One region of the Streptomyces sp. NPDC001848 genome, then DNA from elsewhere that is predicted to be linked to it. Evidence: predicted binding sites of a transcription regulator. Region 1 holds the regulator's gene; the other holds the start of a gene.

Region 1 (5,034 bases):
AGGGCGACCACCGGCACGAGCATCGACGGGATCTTCTTCTCCGTCGGGCTGTCGACATGGTCACGGGTCAGCGCGTCGAACTCGATCGAACGGCCCTGGACCTTCGCCACGGCCATCTCCGCCGCGTTGTTGGCCTCCTGCGGGTACGACTTGTACACGCTCATGTACTGCTCGCCGGAGACGATCCGCTGCACCGCGTCCAGCGCCGCGTCCTGCCCGGTCACCGGCGGGACCTTGCCGGCGCCCGCTTCCTTCAGCGCGTCGATGACGGCACCGGCCATGCCGTCGTTCGCGGAGTAGACCGCGGCGATGTTGCTCAGGCCGACGGCGCGGATCGCCTCCGCCATGTTCGCCTTGGCGTTCTCCGGCTTCCAGTCCTTGGTGTCGTAGGACTTGACGATGTTGACCTTGCCCTGGAGCTCGCTGAGCGCGCCCGCCTTGAACTGCGCCGCGTTCGGGTCGGTGGGCGAGCCGTTCATCATCACGATCTTGCTGCTCGGCGCCTTGGCGCCGAGCGCGTCCATGAGGGCGCGGCCCTGCACCTGGCCGACCAGTTCGTTGTCGAAGGAGATGTAGGCGTCGATCGGGCCCTGGGCGAGGCGGTCGTAGGCGATGACCGGGATGCCCGCGTCCTTGGCCTTCTGCACGCCCGGCGCGATGGCCTTGGCGTCGACCGCGTCCACCAGCAGCACGTCCACCTTGTCGGCGACCATCTGGTCGAGCTGCTTGCTCTGCGTGGCCGCGTCGGCGTCGGCGTTGGCGTAGACGACCTTGCCCTTGTTGTCGGTGAGGGAGGCGACCTGCTTCTTGATGATGGGGTAGTCGAACTTGTCGTACCGCGGGTTCTCCTTCTCGGGCAGAAGGAGACCGACCGTGATGTCGTTGCCCTTCTTCGGGGTGGCGGAGCTGCTGCTGCCGCCGACTCCGTCGATGACACCGCACGCGGCGAGCGAGACGGCCGACGCCGAGGCGGCCAGGGCCATGGCGGTACGACGCACAGCGGTCCTACGGGTGGTACGAGCAATCACATCAGGTGCCTTCCGGGCGAGGGAGCAGCGTTGCGACCCAGGTGGCTGAAAGCCAACGCGGGGACGGTGGGCAGCGTCAAGAACTACCGGTTAACGAGATGGCAACAGGATCTCTGTGCGAGTCAAGTGAAAACCAAGAGCGTGTTGTGTGGCGGCCGTTTCCCCGCCCCCGCCTGGTGCTGATTCAGTCCGTCACCTGGAGCGATCGATAACTGACGTTCAGTCAATTCATTTACCGCGCCGAGACCTTCACCAAAATCCTGTGAAACGTGATATCCGTCACCCATCCACAAACAGGCGTCGGCCGCCCGACCTCCCGAAGAGTCAGCGGAAAGTAAAGTTCCTGTACAACCTCTTCCACGCCTCACGTGTCGTGATCACAAACGCCTTGCCGCGTCCCGATCCGATCAGAGGACCGAATGAACCCAGCCAGACGACGCACGACCGCCGCCGCGGCCACCGCCGTCGTGCTCGCCACCGCGGGCGGCCTGCTCGCCGCCCTCACCACCCCCGCGTCCGCCGCGACCACCTGCACCTCACCGGTGTTCAAGCGGCAGTTCTTCGCGAACACCAGCCTCTCGGGCACCCCGAAGAAGACCGACTGCGACAGCACGGTCAACGAGAACTGGGGCACGGGCGCGCCCACTTCGGGCCTGCCCAGGGACAACTTCTCCGTCCGCTGGTCTCTCACCCGTGACTTCGGCTCGGGCGGCCCCTTCACCTTCACCGCCTCCACCCAGGACGGCATCCGCGTCCACCTCGACGGCACCCGCAGGATCGACATCTGGAAGAACGTCTCCACCACCCAGAAGAAGACCGTCAACGTCACCATCCCGTCCGGCAAGCACACCCTGCGGGTGGACTACGTCAACTGGACCGGCACGGCCAACGTCGCCTTCGCCTACACACCGCGCACGTCGGCCACCGTCGACACGGTCAAGCCCCTGACCCCGGCCGGCACTTCGGTCTCCTACGACCAGACCACCGGCAAGGCCAGGCTCAGCTGGGCGAAGAACAACGAGATGGACCTCGCGGGCTACCGCGTCTACCGCCGTCTCAAGGGCGCCTCTTTCGGCAGCACCCCGCTCGTCACGACCACCTCCACGTCGTACACCGACTCGACGCTCCCGGTGAACGGCGCGACCTACTACTACGAGATCCGCGCCTACGACAAGGCCGGCAACGAGTCGACGGGCACCGCCGACCAGGCCGTCACCACGGTCGACCGGATCGCTCCCGCCGTGCCCCGGGATCCGGCCGTCACCGACACCTCCGAGACGGGCGGGCTGGGCCTCGGCTGGAGCGCCGTCGCCGAAGCGGCGTCGTACCGGGTGTACCGGGCGGCGAGCGCGGACGGGGTGTACAGCAGGATCGGCAGCACGGACCAGCTGTCGTACCGGGATCCCTCGGCCGAGGTGGGTGTCACCTACTACTACCGCGTGAGCGCCGTCGACGCGGCCGGCAACGAGTCCGCGCAGTCCGCCGCGGTCAGCGGCCGGCGCCGGGACCAGACCCCGCCGTCCGCCGTCACCGGGCTGACCGCCACCCCGACCGAGTACGGCTTCGAGCTGCACTGGGACGCCAACCCGACGCCGGACCTGGCGCGGTACGTGGTCTACGCGGGCGAGCTCATGGGCGACGAGGAGGAGCAGGTCTGCTCCGCCCACCAGGTGGAGTGGCTGTCGACCGCCACCACCTCGTACACGTACACCACGCTCCCGGACGGCCGGCAGCGGTGCTTCTTCGTCGACGCCGTCGACGACGACTGGAACTCGCACTACGAGTGGACCCGTTCACCCGAGATCGTGACCGCGACCGAGGTCGACATGACGCCGAGCGTGGCGACGCCCGAGGGCTCCCCGGTCCGGCTGACGGCGGATTCCTCCGAGGCGGGCGTCGAGCTGTCCTGGTCACCGGTGACCGACGCCACCGGCTACCAGGTCTACCGCTGGAACCCGGACACCAAGGCGTACGAGAAGCTGGCCGCCACGACGGGGACCTCCTACGAGGACACCGCCGCCGCCAAGGGCACGACCCACTTCTACTGGGTGACCGCCGGGTACGCGGACGGCACCGAGTCCGCGCCCGGCGACGGCTGGGTGGCCCTGGCGCCCTGAGCACACAGAGGGGCCCGGAGCAGTCTCCGGGCCCCTCTGTGTGCGGGTCGGTCTGCGCGCCGGTCAGTCCGTCTGCTGCTGCCGCTTCGGGCGCCACACCACCAGGGCGCTGGTCTGCTGGACCTCCTGGTAGGGCACCAGGTCACGGCGGTAGGAGGCGTGGACGGCCGCCTCGCGCTGGCGCATCGCCGCCGCCGCGCCGTCGAGGGCGGCCTGGAGTTCCGCGACGCGGGACTGGAGCGCGGCGACCTGGTTCTCCAGTTCGATGATGCGCTTGATGCCGGCCAGGTTGATGCCCTCGTCCTGCGACAACTGCTGCACCTGGCGGAGCAGTTCGATGTCGCGGGCCGAGTACCGCCGGCCCCGGCCCGCGGTGCGGTCCGGGGACACGAGCCCCAGGCGGTCGTACTGGCGCAGGGTCTGCGGGTGCAGTCCGGAGAGCTGGGCCGCCACCGAGATGACGTAGACCGGGGTGTCCTCGGTCAGCTCATACGGGTTGCGTCGACGGCCGTCCATCTGGTCATGCTCCCTTCGCGGCCTGGAACAGCTCCGCCCGCGGGTCCTCGCCCGCGGTCGCCTCGCGATACGCCTCCAGCGCGTCACGAGCCTTCCCCGACACGTCCTTCGGGACACTCACCTCGACGGTGACCAGCAGGTCGCCGCGGGTGCCGTCCTTGCGGACCGCGCCCTTTCCACGGGCGCGCATGGTACGCCCGTTCGGCGTGCCGGGGGGCAGTTTCAGCGTCACCGGGGGCCCGCCGAGGGTGGGCACCCGGATGTCGGCGCCGAGCGCCGCCTCCGCGAACGTCACCGGCACGGTCACCGTGAGGTTGTCGCCCTTGCGGCCGAAGACGGGGTGCGGATTGACGTGCACGACCACGTACAGGTCGCCGGCCGGGCCGCCCCGCTCACCGGGCGCACCCTTGCCGCGCAGCCGGATGCGCTGCCCGTCGGACACGCCCGCCGGGATGCGGACCTGCATCGTCCGGGACGACTTGGCCCGGCCGCTGCCCTTGCAGACCTCGCACGGGTGCTCCGCGATCAGCCCCCGGCCCTTGCAGTCCGGGCACGGGTCGGTCAGCGAGAAGCCGCCGCCCGAGCCGCGCGCCACCTGCCCGGTGCCGACACAGGTCGGGCACACCCGCGGCGTGCCGTTCTTGTCGCCGGTGCCCGAACAGGCCTTGCACGGTGACTGCGAGGACATGCGCAGCGGTACGGTCGCGCCGTCCACCGCCTCCATGAAGCTCAGCGTGACCTCGGACTCGATGTCCTGGCCGCGCCTGGGCTGCGTACGCGTGCCCGCGCCGCCGCGGTTGAACAGGCCCCCGAAGACGTCACCGATACCGCCGCCGAAGCCACCCCCGGCGCCGCCCTGGCCGCCGAAGAGGTCGCCCAGGTCGAAGTTGAAGGAGCCGCCCGCCCCGGGGCCGGGACGGAAGCCGCCGTTGCCGAACAAGGCGCGGGCCTCGTCGTACTCCTTGCGCTTCTTGGGGTCGCCGAGGACGTCGTTCGCCTCGGAGATCTCCTTGAAACGTTCCTCCGCCTTGGCGTTGCCCTTGTTGGCGTCCGGGTGGAACTCGCGGGCGAGCTTCCGGTACGCCTTCTTGATCTCGGCCTCGGTGGCGTCCTTGGGGACGCCGAGGACCTTGTAGTAGTCCTTCTCGATGAAGTCCTTGGTGCTCATCCCCGACGTCCCTCCTTCCCTGTGCGTTCGTGGTGTACGTCAGCCCTCGTCCGGGCCACCGTTCTCCTTGTCGTCGCCCGCCTCGCCGGTCTCCTCGGCCTTGACCGTCTGCGCCCCCGGCTGCGGCTCGGCGACGGCCACCCGCGCGGGGCGGATGGTGCGCTCGCCGAAGCGGTACCCGGGCTGCAGAATCGCCACGCACGTC
Region 2 (5,034 bases), on a different contig from region 1:
GGCGTACCTCGGCCGCAGCAAGACGCACGACGACGCGACGGTGGTGTACGTGGAGCTGTGACGGCCGTGCGATGACCCAACCGGTCACGTTCGCCAGCGAATTCGGGTATGACGGTCATCAGCGGAAGGGTCGGCCGACCGAGGGGGCGGGAGCACGGCGGGGATGTCCGGGGCTGCGCGAACGGCGGTCCGGGGGCGGCGATCGCCTGCGCGGCGGCCGCCGCCGCGCTTGTCCTGGTGGCCGTCCTGGTGGATCTCGACACGGCCGACCGGGCGGCGAGCGTGCGCCGCCCTGCCGGCCCTCGCGACCTTCCCACCGCACTGGAGCGGCCGTAACCGTTTCCTGCGCCGGTTCCACGTCAGGGGACGGTTCCAGGGAACAATTTCATCGGCGTCGGCCGTCGCCCGCACGCTGTACCACGAGCCCGAACTACCGTCCGTCCTGGCCCCACACGCCTGGGCACCGCAGTTGCGGTTCGAGGCCCTGCGCCTGCTGACCGAGCGCCGGCCCGACGATCCGCGGACCCACGACATCCTCGCCGACCGTGCCGCCGACGACCTTGACCAGGACGTGCGGATGACCGCCCTGGAACTCCTGGCCGGACGAGGAACTCCTGCCGCGCTTCGCCTCAGGTCGGAGCCCGGAGCGGCTCAGCGCTCCATGCCCCGGTTGAGCTGGTTGAGCAGCCGCGCCAGTTCCGCGACCTCGCGCGGGTCCCAGTGGGCGAGCTCGCGCACATAGCGGGCGCGGCGGGCCTCGCGGACGCGGCCGACGCGCCGGTGTCCCTCCTCCGTGAGGTGCACGAGCCAGGCCCGGCCGTCGGCCGGATCGGGCTCCCGGGCGACCAGGCCGAGCTCCTCCAGGGCGCGCAGCTGACGGGACATCGTGGCCTTGCCGACACCGATGTAGGCGGCGAGTTCCGTGGCACGCTGGCGGCCGCACTCGTCCAGCCGTGCGAGCAGCCCGTACGCGGCGGACTCCAGGTCCGGGTGGACCTCCCGGGCCATCTGGCCCGCGTTGGCGCGGGCGCGCCGCAGGAACACGGTCAGCTCGCGCTCCAGCGCCAGGAACTCCTGGTTCGTGCCGCCGGAGTGGTCCGCACCCTCCGCCGGCCCGTCGGGTTCCACCGGACGCCGCTCGCTGTTTCCGTCCTCGTGCACGTCAGTCACCTGATCCGGATCCCGTTCCTCGAAGTCTCCGCCGAAGTCGCCGTTGTCGCAGCTTGCGTCAGTATTTCGCAGGCATGGACCAACGGCAGCACCGGTCCATGGCGAAGGCCCGGGCCTCCCTCACGAAACCCGGGCCTTCCCTCATCCGGCAGCGTCCGTCACGCCGCCGCCGGAACCTCCGGCCGCGCGTCGCTCGTGGCCGGCGCGAGCGCCAGCTCCAGGACCTGGCGGACGTCCGTGACGGCGTGGACGTCGAGCTTGTCCAGCACCTCCGCCGGGACGTCGTCCAGGTCGGGCTCGTTGCGCTTGGGGATGATCACTGTGGTGACCCCCGCCCGGTGCGCGGCGAGCAGCTTCTGCTTCACCCCGCCGATCGGCAGCACCCGGCCGGTCAGTGAGACCTCACCGGTCATCGCGACGTCCGTGCGGACCAGCCGCCCCGACAGCAGCGAGGCCAGCGCGGTCGTCATCGTGATGCCCGCGCTCGGGCCGTCCTTGGGGACCGCGCCCGCCGGGAAGTGGATGTGCACGCCCCGGTCCTTCAGGTCGCCGACGGGCAGCTCCAGCTCGGCGCCGTGGGAGCGCAGGAAGCTGAGTGCGATCTGCGCGGACTCCTTCATCACGTCACCGAGCTGACCGGTCAGGGTCAGACCCGCCGCGCCCGTCTCCGGGTCGGCCAGCGAGGCCTCGACGTACAGCACGTCGCCGCCCGCGCCGGTGACCGCGAGGCCGGTCGCCACGCCGGGGACCGCGGTGCGCCGCTCGGCCGGGTCCTGGGCGGACTCGGGCACGTGGTGCGGGCGTCCGAGCAGCCCGCGCAGGTCCTCGGCCCGGACGGTGAACGGCAGCTCCCGCTCGCCCAGTTCGTGCTGGGCCGCGACCTTGCGCAGCAGCCGCGCGATGGACCGCTCCAGGGTCCGCACGCCCGCCTCGCGGGTGTACTCGCCGGCGAGCTTGCGCAGCGCGGCCTCCTCGATCGTGACCTCGTCCCGGGCGATGCCGGCCCGCTCCAGCTGGCGCGGGAGCAGGTGGTCACGGGCGATGACGACCTTCTCGTCCTCGGTGTAGCCGTCCAGGCGGACGATGTCCATGCGGTCGGCCAGCGCCTCCGGGATGGCCTCCAGGACGTTCGCCGTGGCCAGGAACACCACGTCGGACAGGTCGAGTTCGACCTCCAGGTAGTGGTCGCGGAAGGTGTGGTTCTGCGCCGGGTCCAGGACCTCCAGCAGGGCCGCGGCCGGGTCGCCGCGGAAGTCGGAGCCCACCTTGTCGATCTCGTCGAGCAGGACCACCGGGTTCATGGACCCGGCTTCCTTGATGGCGCGGACGATCCGGCCGGGCAGGGCGCCGACGTACGTACGGCGGTGGCCGCGGATCTCGGCCTCGTCGCGGACGCCGCCGAGGGCGACGCGGACGAACTTGCGGCCCATGGCGTGCGCGACGGACTCGCCGAGGCTGGTCTTGCCGACGCCGGGCGGGCCGACGAGCGCCAGCACGGCGCCGCCGCGGCGGCCGCCCACGACGCCCAGGCCCCGGTCGGCGCGCCGCTTGCGCACCGCCAGGTACTCGGTGATCCGCTCCTTCACGTCCTCCAGGCCCGCGTGCTCGGCGTCGAGGACGGCCTTGGCGCCGCGGATGTCGTACGCGTCCTCGGTGCGCTCGTTCCACGGCATTTCGAGCACGGTGTCCAGCCAGGTGCGGATCCAGGAGCCCTCGGGCGACTGGTCGCTGGTGCGCTCGAGCTTGTCGACCTCCTTGAGGGCGGCCTCGCGCACCTTCTCGGGGAGGTCGGCGGCCTCCACGCGGGCGCGGTAGTCGTCGGACTCCTCGCCCTCCTGGGTGTCGCCGTTGAGCTCGCGCAGCTCCTTGCGGACGGCTTCCAGCTGGCGGCGCAGCAGGAACTCGCGCTGCTGCTTGTCGACGCCTTCCTGGACGTCCTTGGCGATGGACTCGGCGACCTCCTGCTCGGCGAGGTGGTCGCGGAGCTGCTGGGTGGCGAGCTTCAGCCGGGCCACCGGATCGGTGGTCTCCAGGAGTTCGACCTTCTGTTCGGTGGTGAGGAAGGGCGAGTAGCCGGAGTTGTCGGCGAGCGCGGAGACGTCGTCGATGGCCTGCACACGGTCGACGACCTGCCAGGCGCCGCGCTTCTTCAGCCAGCTGGCGGCGAGGGCCTTGTACTCCTTGACGAGCTCGGCGACGTGGCCGGGCAACGGGTCCGGAACCGTCTCGTCGATGCGTGTTCCCTCGACCCACAGCGCCGCGCCGGGCCCGGTGGTGCCCGCACCGATCTTCACCCGCCCCCGGCCGCGGATGAGGGCGCCCGGGTCGCCGTCCGCGAGCCGGCCGACCTGCTCGACGGTGCCGAGGACACCGGTGGCGGCGTAGGTGCCGTCGATGCGTGGAACGAGCAGGACCCTGGGCTTTCCGGGCTCGGAACGGGCGGCCGCCTGGGCGGCCTCCACCGCCGCGCGCACCTCGGAGTCGCTCAGGTCCAGCGGGACCACCATGCCGGGCAGCACAACCTCGCCGTCGAGCGGCAGCACAGGCAGGGTGAGCGGTGTGGACGTCGAAGCCATGATCTCCCCTTCGGCAGTCAAGTTGAGTTGTGCTGACTCAATGCACGAGAGGATTCGATTGTTCCCCAAGGCTTGTTCGCTCTGGGCGATCAGTTGGGGCGACCGCTGTGACCAGGCGCGCAACGGCGCAGGGTCAGCTCAGAGGCACGGCCGCGGCTCCGGTCCGGGCCCAGCGCCGTACCAGCGGCCAGGTCCCGACGCCGATCGTCAGGGCCAGCAGATGACCCCAGTTGCTCAGCGGGTCCGTGAACTCGACCAGGTCCTGGAGGAGCACCGCGGCGAACGCGATCAGCACCGTCCAGCGCAACCAGGGCCGCAGCAACCCCGTCAGCGCGCCCAGGCTCCCCGCCACACCGAAGCTGATGCCGTAGTCGAGGCGGTGCAGCGAACTGTCCGGCAGATGGCCCGCCAGCACGGCGAGGCCGACCGGGACCTCGGTGCCCAGCGTCGCGAGCACATGGCCGAGCAGAAAGACGACCGCCGTGCGCGCGCCGCCTATCCGCCGCTCCAGCGCCGTCAGCACGACCAGGAAGACGAGGGTGTAGTACGACAGCATCCCGCCCGCGATCCACAGCGCGCTGGTCAGCAGCACCACCACCGGACTGCGCATCAGATGCGCGACGTCCGTGCTGGATTCCTGGCACAGCGCGTTCACCAGCGTCGGATCGGCGTACTGGGCGAACAGGGAGGTCACCAGCAGCACGGCGGCGTACCCGAAGGTGAACGGCGCCCGCTTCGGGCTCGGCAGCAGCAGGACCAGGCGCGGGGCGGTCCACCGCACCGGGAGCGGAACCGTGTGCGTGACGGGCGGCGGCGCCGTGCGCTGGCGCGGCATGCCGTCCAGAAGCGACGCGCCCCTCCCGGGGGGCATGAGCGTGGCATCGGCCGCCGGGACCGTACGTTCCAAGGTGCGGCGCTCCTTCCGTCACACTCCACCCTTCGCGCCGCGCCGGTCGCTGTCTATGACCGACGCCACCCGAGACGGGATTCAAAGCAACTTCTCAGGCGGTTTCCGCGTCCGGGCCGGCCGCGCACGGCTGCGGCGGGCGCGGCGGCCCGCCCGGCCGCCGGCGACGCCCGCCGGGGACGGCCCGCAGGTCGCCCGCAGGTCGCCCGCGGTCGCCCGTTGGGGACGGCCGCCGGGGAAATGAGTCGCCCCCGCCCCCGCCGGTCACCAGAATGTGGCCTATGCCTCATCCGTACGACACCGACGACACCCCGGTGGTCCTGGACCGTCGTGAGGGCCCGCACGGCGAGGTGGTGCTGCGGCGGCACGGTGAGTTGCTGC

The links. The regulator HspR, encoded in region 1, represses chaperone genes until heat shock. The targets are predictions, from matches to a motif close to TTGAGNNNNNNNNNCTCAA.
Region 2: a site for HspR is predicted at 3,769-3,787, ahead of lon (endopeptidase La). Genes of this name have one in related genera too.

What each region holds. Positions count from the first base shown of each region.
Region 1 is NZ_JBIATP010000009.1:307,191-312,224, reverse strand. It holds gene ACFYZJ_RS20810 (sugar ABC transporter substrate-binding protein) at 1-998, opposite strand, end outside; gene ACFYZJ_RS20805 (PA14 domain-containing protein) at 1,448-3,145, shown strand; gene ACFYZJ_RS20800 (heat shock protein transcriptional repressor HspR) at 3,209-3,661, opposite strand; gene dnaJ (molecular chaperone DnaJ) at 3,666-4,829, opposite strand; gene grpE (nucleotide exchange factor GrpE) at 4,869-5,034, opposite strand, start outside.
Region 2 is NZ_JBIATP010000007.1:24,278-29,311, forward strand. It holds gene ACFYZJ_RS15625 (protein phosphatase 2C domain-containing protein) at 1-61, shown strand, start outside; gene ACFYZJ_RS15630 (hypothetical protein) at 109-336, shown strand; gene ACFYZJ_RS15635 (MarR family winged helix-turn-helix transcriptional regulator) at 652-1,161, opposite strand; gene lon (endopeptidase La) at 1,329-3,746, opposite strand; gene ACFYZJ_RS15645 (rhomboid-like protein) at 3,880-4,653, opposite strand; gene ACFYZJ_RS15650 (spermidine synthase) at 4,935-5,034, shown strand, end outside.